DNA from 3 places in the Peribacillus frigoritolerans genome. Region 2 is predicted to be linked to each of the others. Evidence: riboswitches for the same ligand, from Rfam matches in the RefSeq annotation. Region 2 holds a riboswitch; each other region holds the start of a gene.
What was found. A riboswitch is a leader RNA that binds a small molecule or an ion and turns the genes downstream of it on or off. The one in region 2 is predicted to bind S-adenosylmethionine.

Region 1: it holds a riboswitch for S-adenosylmethionine, as region 2 does, so the genes downstream of both, ABOA58_RS25360 (O-acetylhomoserine aminocarboxypropyltransferase/cysteine synthase family protein) here and ABOA58_RS24670 (5-methyltetrahydropteroyltriglutamate--homocysteine S-methyltransferase) in region 2, are expected to answer to the same signal.
Region 3: it holds a riboswitch for S-adenosylmethionine, as region 2 does, so the genes downstream of both, ABOA58_RS14300 (YezD family protein) here and ABOA58_RS24670 (5-methyltetrahydropteroyltriglutamate--homocysteine S-methyltransferase) in region 2, are expected to answer to the same signal.

What each region holds. Positions count from the first base shown of each region.
Region 1 is NZ_CP158190.1:5,115,173-5,119,382, forward strand. It holds gene ABOA58_RS25355 (methionine ABC transporter ATP-binding protein) at 1-829, opposite strand, end outside; SAM riboswitch class I at 984-1,096, opposite strand; gene ABOA58_RS25360 (O-acetylhomoserine aminocarboxypropyltransferase/cysteine synthase family protein) at 1,206-2,516, opposite strand; SAM riboswitch class I at 2,616-2,721, opposite strand; gene ABOA58_RS25365 (thioredoxin family protein) at 2,867-3,175, opposite strand; gene ABOA58_RS25370 (toprim domain-containing protein) at 3,179-3,544, opposite strand; gene gcvH (glycine cleavage system protein GcvH) at 3,636-4,019, opposite strand; gene ABOA58_RS25380 (arsenate reductase family protein) at 4,116-4,210, opposite strand, start outside.
Region 2 is NZ_CP158190.1:4,980,767-4,984,976, reverse strand. It holds gene ABOA58_RS24680 (CaiB/BaiF CoA transferase family protein) at 1-339, shown strand, start outside; gene ABOA58_RS24675 (hypothetical protein) at 764-1,288, shown strand; gene ABOA58_RS24670 (5-methyltetrahydropteroyltriglutamate--homocysteine S-methyltransferase) at 1,444-2,547, opposite strand; SAM riboswitch class I at 2,630-2,731, opposite strand; gene ABOA58_RS24665 (hypothetical protein) at 2,888-3,307, shown strand; gene ABOA58_RS24660 (glycerol-3-phosphate responsive antiterminator) at 3,481-4,023, shown strand.
Region 3 is NZ_CP158190.1:2,906,875-2,911,084, forward strand. It holds gene cysC (adenylyl-sulfate kinase) at 1-232, opposite strand, end outside; gene sat (sulfate adenylyltransferase) at 275-1,423, opposite strand; gene ABOA58_RS14295 (phosphoadenylyl-sulfate reductase) at 1,499-2,203, opposite strand; gene ABOA58_RS14300 (YezD family protein) at 2,375-2,518, opposite strand; SAM riboswitch class I at 2,690-2,798, opposite strand; gene ssuE (NADPH-dependent FMN reductase) at 3,080-3,613, opposite strand; gene ABOA58_RS14310 (TetR/AcrR family transcriptional regulator) at 3,825-4,210, opposite strand, start outside.

The DNA.
Region 1 (4,210 bases), 130 kb from region 2:
CACCTACAAAGGTCAATTGAATTACTTTGCCTGCAGGATAGCGCTCGAGCAAATGGTCCATCGTTTCTTTCGTTTCTTCCGGTTCCGTTACCTGTTGCACGAAACGCTTCGTCATTTGTTCTTTAGGATTCTTGAAAACATCAAGGACAGGACCCTGTTCAACAACCTGCCCGCTTTCCATCACGGCGACGCGATGGCAGATTTTACGTATTACATGCATTTCATGTGTTATCAAGACGATCGTCAATCCCAGGCGCTGATTGATGTCAACAAGCAATTCGAGTATGGAGTCGGTAGTCTGCGGATCCAAGGCAGAAGTCGCTTCATCACACAGCAGCACTTTAGGGTCATTTGCCAGAGCCCTGGCTATTCCCACCCTTTGCTTTTGCCCTCCGCTTAATTGTGAAGGATAGGCCTTTTCCCTGCCTTCCAGTCCGACTAACTTGATCAATTCGTTCACACGCTTGGTTCGTTCAGGTTTAGAAACTCCTGCAATTTCCAATGGGAAAGATATATTCTCCTGAACGGTCCTTGACCATAATAGATTGAAATGTTGGAAAATCATGCTGATTTCTTGACGGGCCTTACGGAGCTGAGCGCCTTTAATTTTTGAAATTTCCTTCTCAGCCACCACAACGGATCCCTCTGTAGGTGTTTCCAACCCATTGAGCATTCTGATCAAAGTACTTTTCCCCGCTCCACTGTAACCGATAATACCGAAAATCTCGCCTTTATTTATTTCAACATTCACATTATTTACAGCCTTGATCGTCTCACTGTTTCCTTTTCCTGTTCGGAACAGCTTACTGACTTTCGTCAATGTAATCATTAATCCTCACCTCTTTTATCCAATAAAACCTATGAACTTAGTTGATTTCTCTACATTATTAGTCTGTTTCTCATATCATGCAAAGGGTTTCCCCCATTAAAATAGAAAAAACCTTTCTGCATGAGCAGAAAGGCAGGTGAAGAAACAGGCCTTCCTCTCATCTTCCAAAGTGATTAAACTTTGTGTGAATTGGCACCTTTCCAAGGAAATCTCCTTGTCGGTTGCCGGGTTTCATCGGGCACATCCCTCCACCTCTCTTGATAAGAGCTAATATATAGAATATTTGTACATCATTAAGTTCTTTAGTATGGTGAAATTTTATCATAGATAAAAAAGGAGCGCAATGTATATTATTTCTAGTACACAGAAACTTTACTTAAACCGTTTTGGATGTCAAGGAGACGATATTCGTCGCTTTTTCAATTGCCTGCTCCAAATCTTCTATTAAATCGTCTACATTTTCAATCCCAATGGATAAACGGACTTGATCAGCACTCACACCCGCTTTCGCAAGACCCGCCTCATTCAATTGTTGATGGGTCGTACTTGCTGGATGGATGATCAAGCTCTTCGCATCCCCCACATTCGCTACATGGGACCATAATTCCACCGAATTGATAAGCTTTGCGCCAGCTTCGCGATTACCTTGTATTCCAAAAGTCACGACAGATCCAGCTCCCTTAGGCAAATATTTATCCGCAAGGGCTTTATCGGGATGATCCTCATCACCAGGATGTGAAACCCAAGTCACTGCAGGGTGGTTTTTTAAATATTTAATGACAGACTTGGTGTTTGACAGATGCTCTTTCATCCTTACATGCAGTGTTTCAAGCCCAAGCGTAAACTGGAATGCACTTTGGGCACTTAGCGCAGGGCCTAAATCACGAAGTAACTGCACTCGGGCTTTCGTTATGAATGCAGCAGGTCCAACTGCCTCGGCGTATACCAGATTGTCGTAGCTTGGGTCAGGCTCCGTGAAGCCAGGATAATTTGGCGAGTTCCAATCGAATTTCCCTCCATCCACGATGACACCGCCCAGCGTGGTTCCATTTCCCAGAAGCCATTTTGTAGCGGAATGGATGACAATATCCGCTCCAAAATCAATTGGTCTGCATAGATATGGTGTCGCGAAGGTATTATCAATGATCAAAGGTATTCCGGCATCATGGGCGATTTTCGCTACCGCTTCAATATCAAGCACCCTCAAACTTGGATTTCCGATCGTTTCAGCAAAAATGGCTTTAGTTCTTGGCGTTATCGCCCTTTTGAAATTTTCAGGGTCATCGGGAGAAACGAACTTCACTTTGATCCCATATTTAGGAAGAGTATTTTCAAAAAGGTTATACGTACCGCCATATAATGTAGAGGCTGAAACAATCTCATCTCCAGCAGCGGCAATATTCAGGATTGAAAGTGAAATGGCCGCCATTCCGCTTGCTGTTGCCAATCCGCCGATACCGCCTTCCAATAAGGCCATTCTTTCCTCAAAAACGCTGACCGTGGGATTATGAAGTCGTGAATATATATAACCATTCTCCTTTAGACCAAATAAATTCGCTGCATGGTCGGTGTCTTTGAACAAGTATGCATTGCTTTGGTAGATAGGAACTGCACGAGCACCTGTTTCATCAGCTTGCAGACCGCCATGAACACTCAATGTTTCGAAACGCAACTTTTTCTCTGACATATGATTTCACCTTTTTCTATGGATTTAGTTGGAATTATATGATACCTGGCCTTTTATAAACAAAAAAACCACTTCAATAAGAAGAGGTTTCTAGAATACACCTCATCTACCAGAGCCAACACTCTGCTGGAATTAGCACCGTATATAAATTTATACCGGTTGCCGGGCTTCGTCGGGCCAGTCCCTCCGCCACTCTTGATAAGAACTATTAAATTCTGCCGTTACTTAATTCAAAATATAGCATTTTAGAATAAATCAGTCAATGAATTGTTAGAATATTCTTTGTTTAATTTCAATCTCGCATTCAAATGTCCGCAACAAAGAAACCAACCACGGTTCTGATTGGTTTCTTAGCTGATTTCCTTAAGCAATCCGTACAAATAAGGAACGGATTGAAAGGCATATATTTTTTTGTGCAGCTGTCCTTCTTTGAAAAGCAACAAACAAGGAACACTTTCGATTTCATATGATTCGGCAATTGCTTGGACATAATTCATATTCATTTTCCCTGCCTTCAATTCCGGGAATAGCTCCAAGGATATCGTCAGCATCTTGGAGGCAACCTGACAAGTGCCGCATAAAGGGGTATATAAATATAAGCAAAAGGTTTCCCCATTTTCAACAGCAAGCTTACACTCTTCTTCTTTCCATTCCTGCATCAATTAGTCGTTCACCCTTTGACTTAAAAATTTCATTTTCACATTCATATTGGCAGATAAAAGCACAGTTGCGATATGATGTTCGGGCGAGCTTTCCACTTCTTTGTACATTTTATTAATATACAGGTGGTTCGCTTCAGGCATTTCCCTTCGGAACTGCTTCCGGAGCTTTTCTCCTGATTCATCTGCGTCAAAAAGGAGATAAACATCACGGTCCATCAATTCATCCACTAATTCATCCAGCTTAGTTAATGATATGGTCCCATTCGTACATCTTATTTCCACATCTTCATTTAAAACGGAGGCAACTTTTCTTCTATCGGAACTGCCTTCTACAATGATCACTTTATCGAATTCGCCCCACTCCATGTCATCACTCCATCTCACGAATTATGTGTGCAACTGCCACGGTACAAAATGAAAAAGAGAGCAGGCCTTTTCAGTCCCCCTCTCATTCTTTTTAACCGTTGATTAAACTCTCATACTCTTCAGCGCTCATCAAGTTTTCAATATCACTGCCATTAGATGGTTCAAGCACGACCATCCATGCCTTTTCATAAGGAGACTCATTTACATATTCAGGGTTGTCACTTAAATCTTCGTTTACTTCAACAACCTTGCCACTGATAGGTGCATAAAGCTCAGAAACGGTCTTAACGGATTCAACACTTCCGAATGGTTCGTTCGCTTTCAATTCATCGCCGATTTCCGGAAGCTCAACGAATACGATGTCCCCAAGCTCGGACTGTGCGAAAGCTGTAATTCCAATGCGCACTGTTCCATCTTCCGTTTTGACCCATTCATGTTCTTTAGTGTAACGAAGTTCTTTTGGTGTTGTTGTCATTATTAACCCTCCATATGTACATCTTATTTTATCTATTCCATTATAAGGTAGATTGTTTGTTTAAGTAAGGAATTAACCAAATATTTCGAGAAATTTTCAGTTCCAAACCTGTTCGAATTGCTCCTCTTTGAAACCTACCGTCACTTTGGTGCCGTCCGTAACAATCGGCCTTTTCAGAAGCATGCCATCTG
Region 2 (4,210 bases):
GAATTGTATGACCTCAGCATGAAAAGCGATGAAGAAAGCGGAATTAGATTTAAAACGGCCATCCGACTGGCTTTCCTTGAAAGAGATTTTCATGAATGGCAGGAAATATTCGCTGATTTCGAGGCCTGTGCAGAACCAGTGCTGACCTTCACCGAAGCGGCCGAACACCCCCAATTGAAGGAAAGGGGAATGATCGTCGAGGTACCTGACGGAAAAGGAAATGTCCAGAAGCAAATCGCCTGCCCATTCAAAACATCGGTTTTCACCCCTGAATATAAACATACAGGCTTGAGGCCAGGACAAAACAACGCAGAAATTCTTCGCACCCCCAATCGCTAAATAAAGATGTAAAGGCTATCACTATTCTAAATTTATTTGGAAGGAGATAGCTTTTTTTGAAGGCCAGAAAAAGCAGGAGGAAGGACGGATAAAGCTGAGATAGGTCGAAATAATCGGAGGAAGGACGAAATAAGCAGGAGATAGGTCGAATTAATCGGTGGAAGGTCGAATTAAGCTGGAGATAGGTCGAAATAATCGGAGGAAGGTCGAATTAAGCAGGAGATAGTCTAAAAAACCCTGATGTCAGACCAAATTAAGTTGGAAACAGCCCGGATTAAGCAGAAGAGAACAAATTATCCTCTTAGCACTTGTGGAAAGCAACATATGACCACTGTGAAAATTTACTAGTTATAACTAGTGTGGGCAGGGTATCAGAGTAGCATCCTGTTAAGAAAATTGCTCTAGTAAGGAGGGTTGCTTAAACATGTTTGGTCTCTCTGATATCATTAAATTTCTATTTTCCTTTTTTTTGATCATGCCGATCGTTACGCTGATACATTTGAGCGGGCATATTTTCTTTGTTACGATCTTTGGGGGATCAGAAAAGAAAATCTTGATCGGTTGTGGCAATAAAATTTTCGCCTTTCGGAACATAGAAGTAAGGAAATATTATTTTTGGAATGGGACTTGCGAGTTCAAGGGATTGAAACATGATAATCGATTGACGAATACGCTGATTTATTTAGGGGGGGCTATCTTTAATTTAGTCAGCATGCTGATCATATATAGCTTAGTGTATCAGAATATCCTGGACAGCTCGGTAATCTGGTATCAATTTATCTATTTTTCTTTTTATGTTTTGTTTTTCTCCTTGTTTCCGATGTATTTCTCGGACGGGTCGCCTAGTGATGGGAAGGCTGCGGAATTGGCCTTGAGGAACAAGCTGGAAGATAGGGTGACGGATGATATATTTGTGAAGAAAATGGATGATGATGATAGTTGCAAGTAAAAAGGGGACGTGCTGGTGAGCGTTCTTTTTTTGTTGCTTTCGGCTTTGAATGTCTTTTACGTTTTTTATATAGTATAAACCTAATCGGCACACTTATCTAATGCCGATTAGGTTGTTGAATCTTGTAAATCAGAATTAAAGTTTTCGGAAAAAAATCACTCCCATACTTCTTTTGCTATATCAACGACGAATTTCAGCTTTTCCCATTGCTGTTCTTCCGTTAGCTTGTTGCCGTGATGGGTGGAGGCGAAGCCGCATTGCGGGCTTAAGCATAATTGTTCGAGAGGAACGAAGTCTGACGCTTCCTTGATGCGAGCCTTAACTGCTTCCTTTTCTTCGATTTCTCCATTTTTTGAAGTGACGACACCCAATACGACCCGTGCCCCGCCATTTGGAATGTATTCCAATGGTTTGAAATCCCCTGAGCGTTGATCATCATATTCCAAGAAGAATCCATCCACTTTTTCTTTTGCCAATAAAGTTGGGGCGATATGGGCATAGCTTCCTTCAAACGCCCATGTCGACTGGTAGTTTCCACGACATAGATGGGTAGTGACGACAAGGTCTTCTGGTTTTCCTTCCAATGCGCCATTAATGACACGAAGTGCAAGATCAATTAACTGTTCCCTCGTATATTTTCCATCTTTGAACTGGAAATCTGGAGCTGAAAGCCTGGCAATATATACATCATCCAATTGAAGATAACGCACACCTGCTTCATAAAAGGCTTTCAAAGCATGCTGATACGCCTTGATGATATCATTTGCATAATCTTCAATATCAGGGTAGATGTCTTCATTATGAATGCCTGCAGCAAATAATTGATTCGGACTGGGAATGGTTTGTTTGGCAACGGCACGTCCGTTCACGATTTTGTCCAATTCAATGAAATCACGAATGAAGGGATGTTCAGGGTTGAATGAAACCTTCGCGATATTGCGAACATTATATCTCTCTGTTTCCACACCATCGAATGTGAGGCCTTTTTCAGTTACATAACCCTCGATGCCATTTAAATGTTCGAGGAAGTCAAAGTGCCACCATGTTCGTCTGAACTCACCGTCCGTAACGGCCTCTAAACCAACTTCAATTTGTTTATCGACAATCCGTTTGATTTCTTCGGTTTCAATTTCACGAAGCCGCTCTGCTGAAAGGGTACCCTCCCTAAATTGCTTTCTGGCAATATGTAAACGTTCCGGTCTTAATAAACTTCCGACGTGATCGGCCCTGAATGGCGCTTTCGTTAATGTGATTGACATGTTGCATTCCTTCTTTCCTTTTAAAAATAAAAAACCTCTTCTTAAAGATAAGAAGAGGTGTTGGCAACAAAGCTATATACTCTTCTTATCTTCAAGTTTTTACACTTCTGGAATTAGCACAGTACATGAATAGTCTGTTGCTGAGGCATCAAAGGGCCAGTCCCTCCACCTCTCTGGATAAGAGTTGTCTATTAAATTAATTATGACTATACAGGTAGTTTTTATAAAGGTCAAGAGTTGGAGGTTGAATATTTAGAATATACCGTTTATTAATTCACGCTTAAATGTTAACGGCATCAGGTAATCCGGCATATGCTTTGAGTGGGGAGGGAATGCAAGGATGAGTCCATTCAAAAGCGGCATACCGATAACGGTAACTGAAGCCATGATAGAGAGAATCATAAAAATGAAATCATATGGTCAGGATATTAAAGTCAAGATTACGCCTAAGCATATTGTGCTTTCCGGAACGATGGAAGTGAAAAAAATGATGTTTAAGAGAGACGTAGCTTTCCGGATTACATTGAAACCGGTTCATGTGGAAAAAAGAACAATTTCATTTGAATTAGTGGAAATGGAACCCATTGACAGGAATTTCATCAACCAAAGGATATTTAACAGACCGCCATTTTTTGAATATGAAAAAAGAGCGATCAAAATGAATGTTAATGCTTGGAGCATCGTGCGAAAAATTCCCATTGGCACAATTAAATTGTATGAACTCGTCGAAGGAGCATTGAAAATGAAACTTTCTTTATGATTTAAGGGGATATTTTACATATATCCTTAGCCGCAATCTATAAAGGGTGTGCCAGGTATGATAGTGTTAAGATGACATGGTTCATGAAAAAAATGTGTTTGATAAATCAAGCTCTTTAAAATATACTAAATGACTTGAAGTTTTGAGTTTTTCTGGGAATGAGGAGGATAATGATGGATCAGAAGATTTTGCCTGCTTCAGCAAGCATGAAGGATTTTGAAAGATTTCTAGAAAGTTCCTATGAAATAGGTGTGTTTCTTGATTTGCATATCTCACAATTGAAAAATGTAAGTATGATGGCAAAGCAGCATAATAAGAAAATGATTTATCATGTCGATTTGATCCATGGCATAAGAAGTGATGAGTACGCGACAGAATTCATTTGTCAGGAATATAACCCCTATGGGCTGATTTCGACTAAATCAAGCGTTATATTGAAGGCGAAGCAAAAGGGGGTCATTGCCATCCAGCGAATCTTTTTAATAGACTCACATGCGCTTGAGAAAAGCTATAAGCTGGTGCAGAAAACCAAGCCGGATTATATCGAAGTATTGCCGGGCGCTATGCCATGGATGATAAAAGAAGTGAAGGAACGATTGCAGACACCGATATTTGCAGGTGGCCTCATACGTACTTCGGATGAAGTCCTGAATGCCCTTGATGCCGGCGCCTCGTCAATCACCACTTCAAAAACTGAATTATGGGATATCGTCTAATAGGGAAAATTGAAAAAAATTACAGAAAAATAGATTAATTTTTCACAAATTATTGACAGCGTTTTCATAACCTAGTATATTTTACAGTACAAGTTAATATATGTGACGGAGACTAGGAGATTCACAACAGATCTATTCATAATTTTTTTATGAAGATAGTTCTGCTGTGGATCTCCTTTTATTTGTT
Region 3 (4,210 bases), 2.1 Mb from region 2:
CAGAAAAACCTAAATCTTTATTCAAACCATGACGGATATTATCACCATCCAAAACATAACTTCGAATATTCCGATTATATAACTCTTTAGCGACTGCATTCGCAATCGTCGATTTTCCGGAGCCCGAGAGACCAGTGAACCATAGAACTGTGCTTTCATGGCCGTTCTGCTTCCGGCGGAGCTCCTTGGTCAATGACGTTTCATGCCAAGTGACATTCGTACTTTTACTCATTAAAAATCCCCCTCTTCATGTGATCCTTCAATTTATGTCCGATCAGTTATAAACTTCATTCTTTTTTAGACCTTCAATCAACACCTCGATGACTTCTTTACGGCTAAAGGTAGCTGGAGGAATTTCTCCGTTACGCAGCATTTCCCTTACCTTCGTTCCAGACAGGATGACATGGTCTTCCTTGCCATGCGGACAAGTTTTAGCGGAAGCCATATTGCCACATGCTTTACAGTAAAAGCTATGTTCAAAGAATAATAGCGTGATCCCTAACTCATCTGCGTTGAAATTCCCAAAGATTTTTTGAGCATCATATGTTCCATAATAATCGCCCACACCCGCATGATCACGTCCGACGATAAAATGTGTGCAACCATAATTTTTACGGACCATCGCATGGAAAATGGCTTCCCTAGGTCCTGCATAACGCATGGCAGCAGGGAAAACTGCAAGGGAGACGCGATCCTTAGGATAATATTTTTCAAGCAGCACTTTATAGCTTTCCATTCTTACATCTGCCGGAATGTCATCTGATTTGGTGGCACCTACAAGAGGGTTTAAGAATAAGCCGTCGACTATCTCCAATGCTGTCTTTTGAATGTATTCATGTGCACGGTGAACAGGGTTCCTCGTTTGGAAGCCGACAACCGTTTCCCAGCCTTTTTCAGCAAAAGCTTTCCTTGTCTCGACTGGGTCCAAATAGTGAGCTTGAAACTGCGGACGCTCTATTCTCTTGATCAACTTTATTTCCCCACCGACATATACATCACCGCGGTTATATAAATTTTTCACTCCAGGATGCTTCTCATCATCCGTTTGATATACTAATGTCGCTTCCAATTGCTTATCTGGCGTGTAAATATCGGAAACGGAGAGAACCCCGTATGTTTCACCTTCATGAGTCAACGTTACTTCTTCACCTATAGTAAGGGTTTCTGCAGTTTCTTCGGTCAAAGGAAGCGTAATTGGGATGCTCCATACATGACCGCTGCTAAGCCTCAAATCCTTGACCACTGTCTCGTAGTCACTTTTTGTAAAGAATCCTTTAATTGGACTGTAGGCACCAGTGCCTATCAATTCAAGATCACTTAAAGCAATTTGATCGATTTCGATTGACTTTGTTATTTTACTAATATCATAATTTGGTTCCCAAAGATCGATTAATGTTCCTCCGTGCGGTAAACTGATTGTCATGCTAATTTCCCCCTATGGTTTCTATTTATTTAAGCCTATGGTTTTTATTTATTTAAGCCTATGGTTTTTATTTATTTAAGATAAATGCAATCCGCATTCCGTTTTTTGAGCTCCTTGCCAACGGCCAGAGCGTAAATCATCTGCATTGAAGGCTGGTGCTGTACATGTTTTACATCCAATGCTCGGATATCCATTATCATGCAGGATATTATATGGAAGTCCGTTTTTGTGGGCGTAGCGCCAAACATCTTTCCATGTCCAATGTATGAGTGGACATATTTTAACTGACTTGAACTTATTATCCTTATTGATATACTCGGTTAAAGCCCTTGTTTCGGATTGCTCCCTCCGCAGTCCCGAAAGCCATGCTGTTGCCGTTGAAAGCACATCGGTAAGCGGAATGATTTTACGGATATTACAGCACTTATTTGAATCTCTAACCCATAATTCATCCCCATATTCCGCTGCTTGTTCCTCTAGCGTCAAGGCAGGTTTCTTCATTTCGATCGAAAGCTTTGGATATCGCTTTTTCACTTGCTCGATCAATTGATAAGTTTCCTCAAAATGAACATCTGTATCAAGGAAAACTATTTTGGCAGAAGGATTGACCTTCGCCAATAAATCCGTAAGCACGATGCCTTCTATGCCAAAACTGCAAGCATAAATCAGTTCGTTTCCATAATGGTCATTCGCCCATTGCAGAACTTCCAAAGCACCTTTTGTCTCACTGTCTTCGGGAAATACAGGGAAATCCCCAGTGTTGAAATTTTCATAGTTTATTAATGCAGCCAACTTTGTAGCCCCCTCTAAAAACTTGCTGTATCAGGTTAGAGTAACTGTTGATCAATGCCCGTTGTAATTGTTTGACTCTAGGAAAAAAGAGACGAATCTAACCAATACTCTCTTTATATCAGTTAAACCCGCCTCTAGTTTTTCTAGTCAGCAGATACCTTATTTAATTCTTAATTTTTCATTTCTTTCCATTTGAATGATTTTACCATCCTGGACAATAAGTGTAATGGATCCATATTTCATAGAATTAAGCATTTCTTGAAGTCGTTCAAATATTTCTTCAAGCTGATTCTCTTTATCCAAGCCTGTTCCTCCTTTAAGAAAATCCGCGAATTTCTTATTTTCACCGCTGATTCAATGAATTTCTTAGATTTATATAATTCCAAACAACCTTACATTGTTATGGTTTGCCTACAACTTTCCCAAAAAACAAAAATCTTTCCATGATGGAAAGATCCCAAGGTAAATATCTTTACCTTATCTTCCAAAATGATCAACATTTTGTTGGAGGTAGCACCTTGCATCGATCATGCAGGTTGCTGGACTTCAAAGGGCCAATTCCCTCCGTCGCTCTGGATAAGTTTTATTATTTTAAATATTAACATATATTTAATCCTTGTCAATGGAGTTTTCTTATAAAATAACTTGGTTTAATATTATGGATGAACTGTTATTTTTATACACACTATTCCGATTATGATTTTATGTTCATGTAAATACGAAAATAGACTCGTCTTTTTAGATAAAGCATCCAAAAAAATGAGTCTATTTTCATTAACAAACCTATTATTGGCGCCTGTCATTCTTTGAAAAAATAATTTCTCGAATTCCAGTCCTTTTTATAGAAGGAATTACTCGAATTCATTAATTTCTTAACTGTATCGCTTCTACAAATTCTTGAACTTGACTCTGGACGCGATCAATTAAATGCAAATCATTTATCGGGTTTTCTGAATTCTGTTTATCTATTTCTTTATCAACGAAATAAATCCCCTGCAGCGGCTCGCCTTTTAATATTGAAATTAATGGTTTAAGTGCATAGTCAATCGCCAATAGATGCCTGTTACTTCCGCCAATCATGATTGGCAGTACTGGCTTACCCTTAAAAGCACCTTCTGGCAGCAAATCGATCAAGGCCTTCAATACACCTGTATAAGAAGCCTTATAAACCGGTGAACCAATAATGACACCTCTAGCTGCTTGAATTTTCTCTGAAAGCTTTAAGATATCTTCGCTATTATATTTTCCTTGGAATAAATCATCTGCTGAGAAATCCGTAATTGAGAAATAAGCTGTGGTAAAACCTTCGTTTTCGACTAATGATTGAATATGTTTTAGTGAAATGTCCGTTCTGGACGGAATAGCCGGACTTCCTGATAAAATTACGATATCGGTCATTTAATCTCCCCCTCCAATATTACATGATTTCAAGATAAAATCTTCGTAAGCATTTCGTACAGCATGCATTTATCGTAATAGTCTGAAAAATATAAGTCAAATCTTACACTCTGGTTTAAAAAATTTTCAAGTTTACTCCATCGGATCTTAAGGAAAATAAAACGGTCATATTGAAGGGCTTGAGCATCAAGCCGCAAATATGACCGTTTCATTATGTATGTTTTTGTTTGCCATGAATACCATATACCAAAAGTTGAGCAATGCTCTTAATTCGTTCAGAAGTAAAATATGGCTCCTTTTTCTGCTGATGGATCTCATAATGTGTAGATAATGCCAATGTGAAAGAAATGATCCCTACATTAAATAGGATAATATCAGAGATATACTGTATCTCACCACTATCTATTCTCTTCTGTATTTCAATATGCCTGGCATTCGGCTTGAAAATCTGATCTACATATTGCTTAGAAATATCTTGATCAAATTGTGTTTCCCTGAATAGTATCGAAAACTGTTCTTTATTATCAAGAATTTTATTTATCATGGTGCAAACATGATTCTCCACTAGATCATCCGTAGATAGATGGCTAGTCCCAT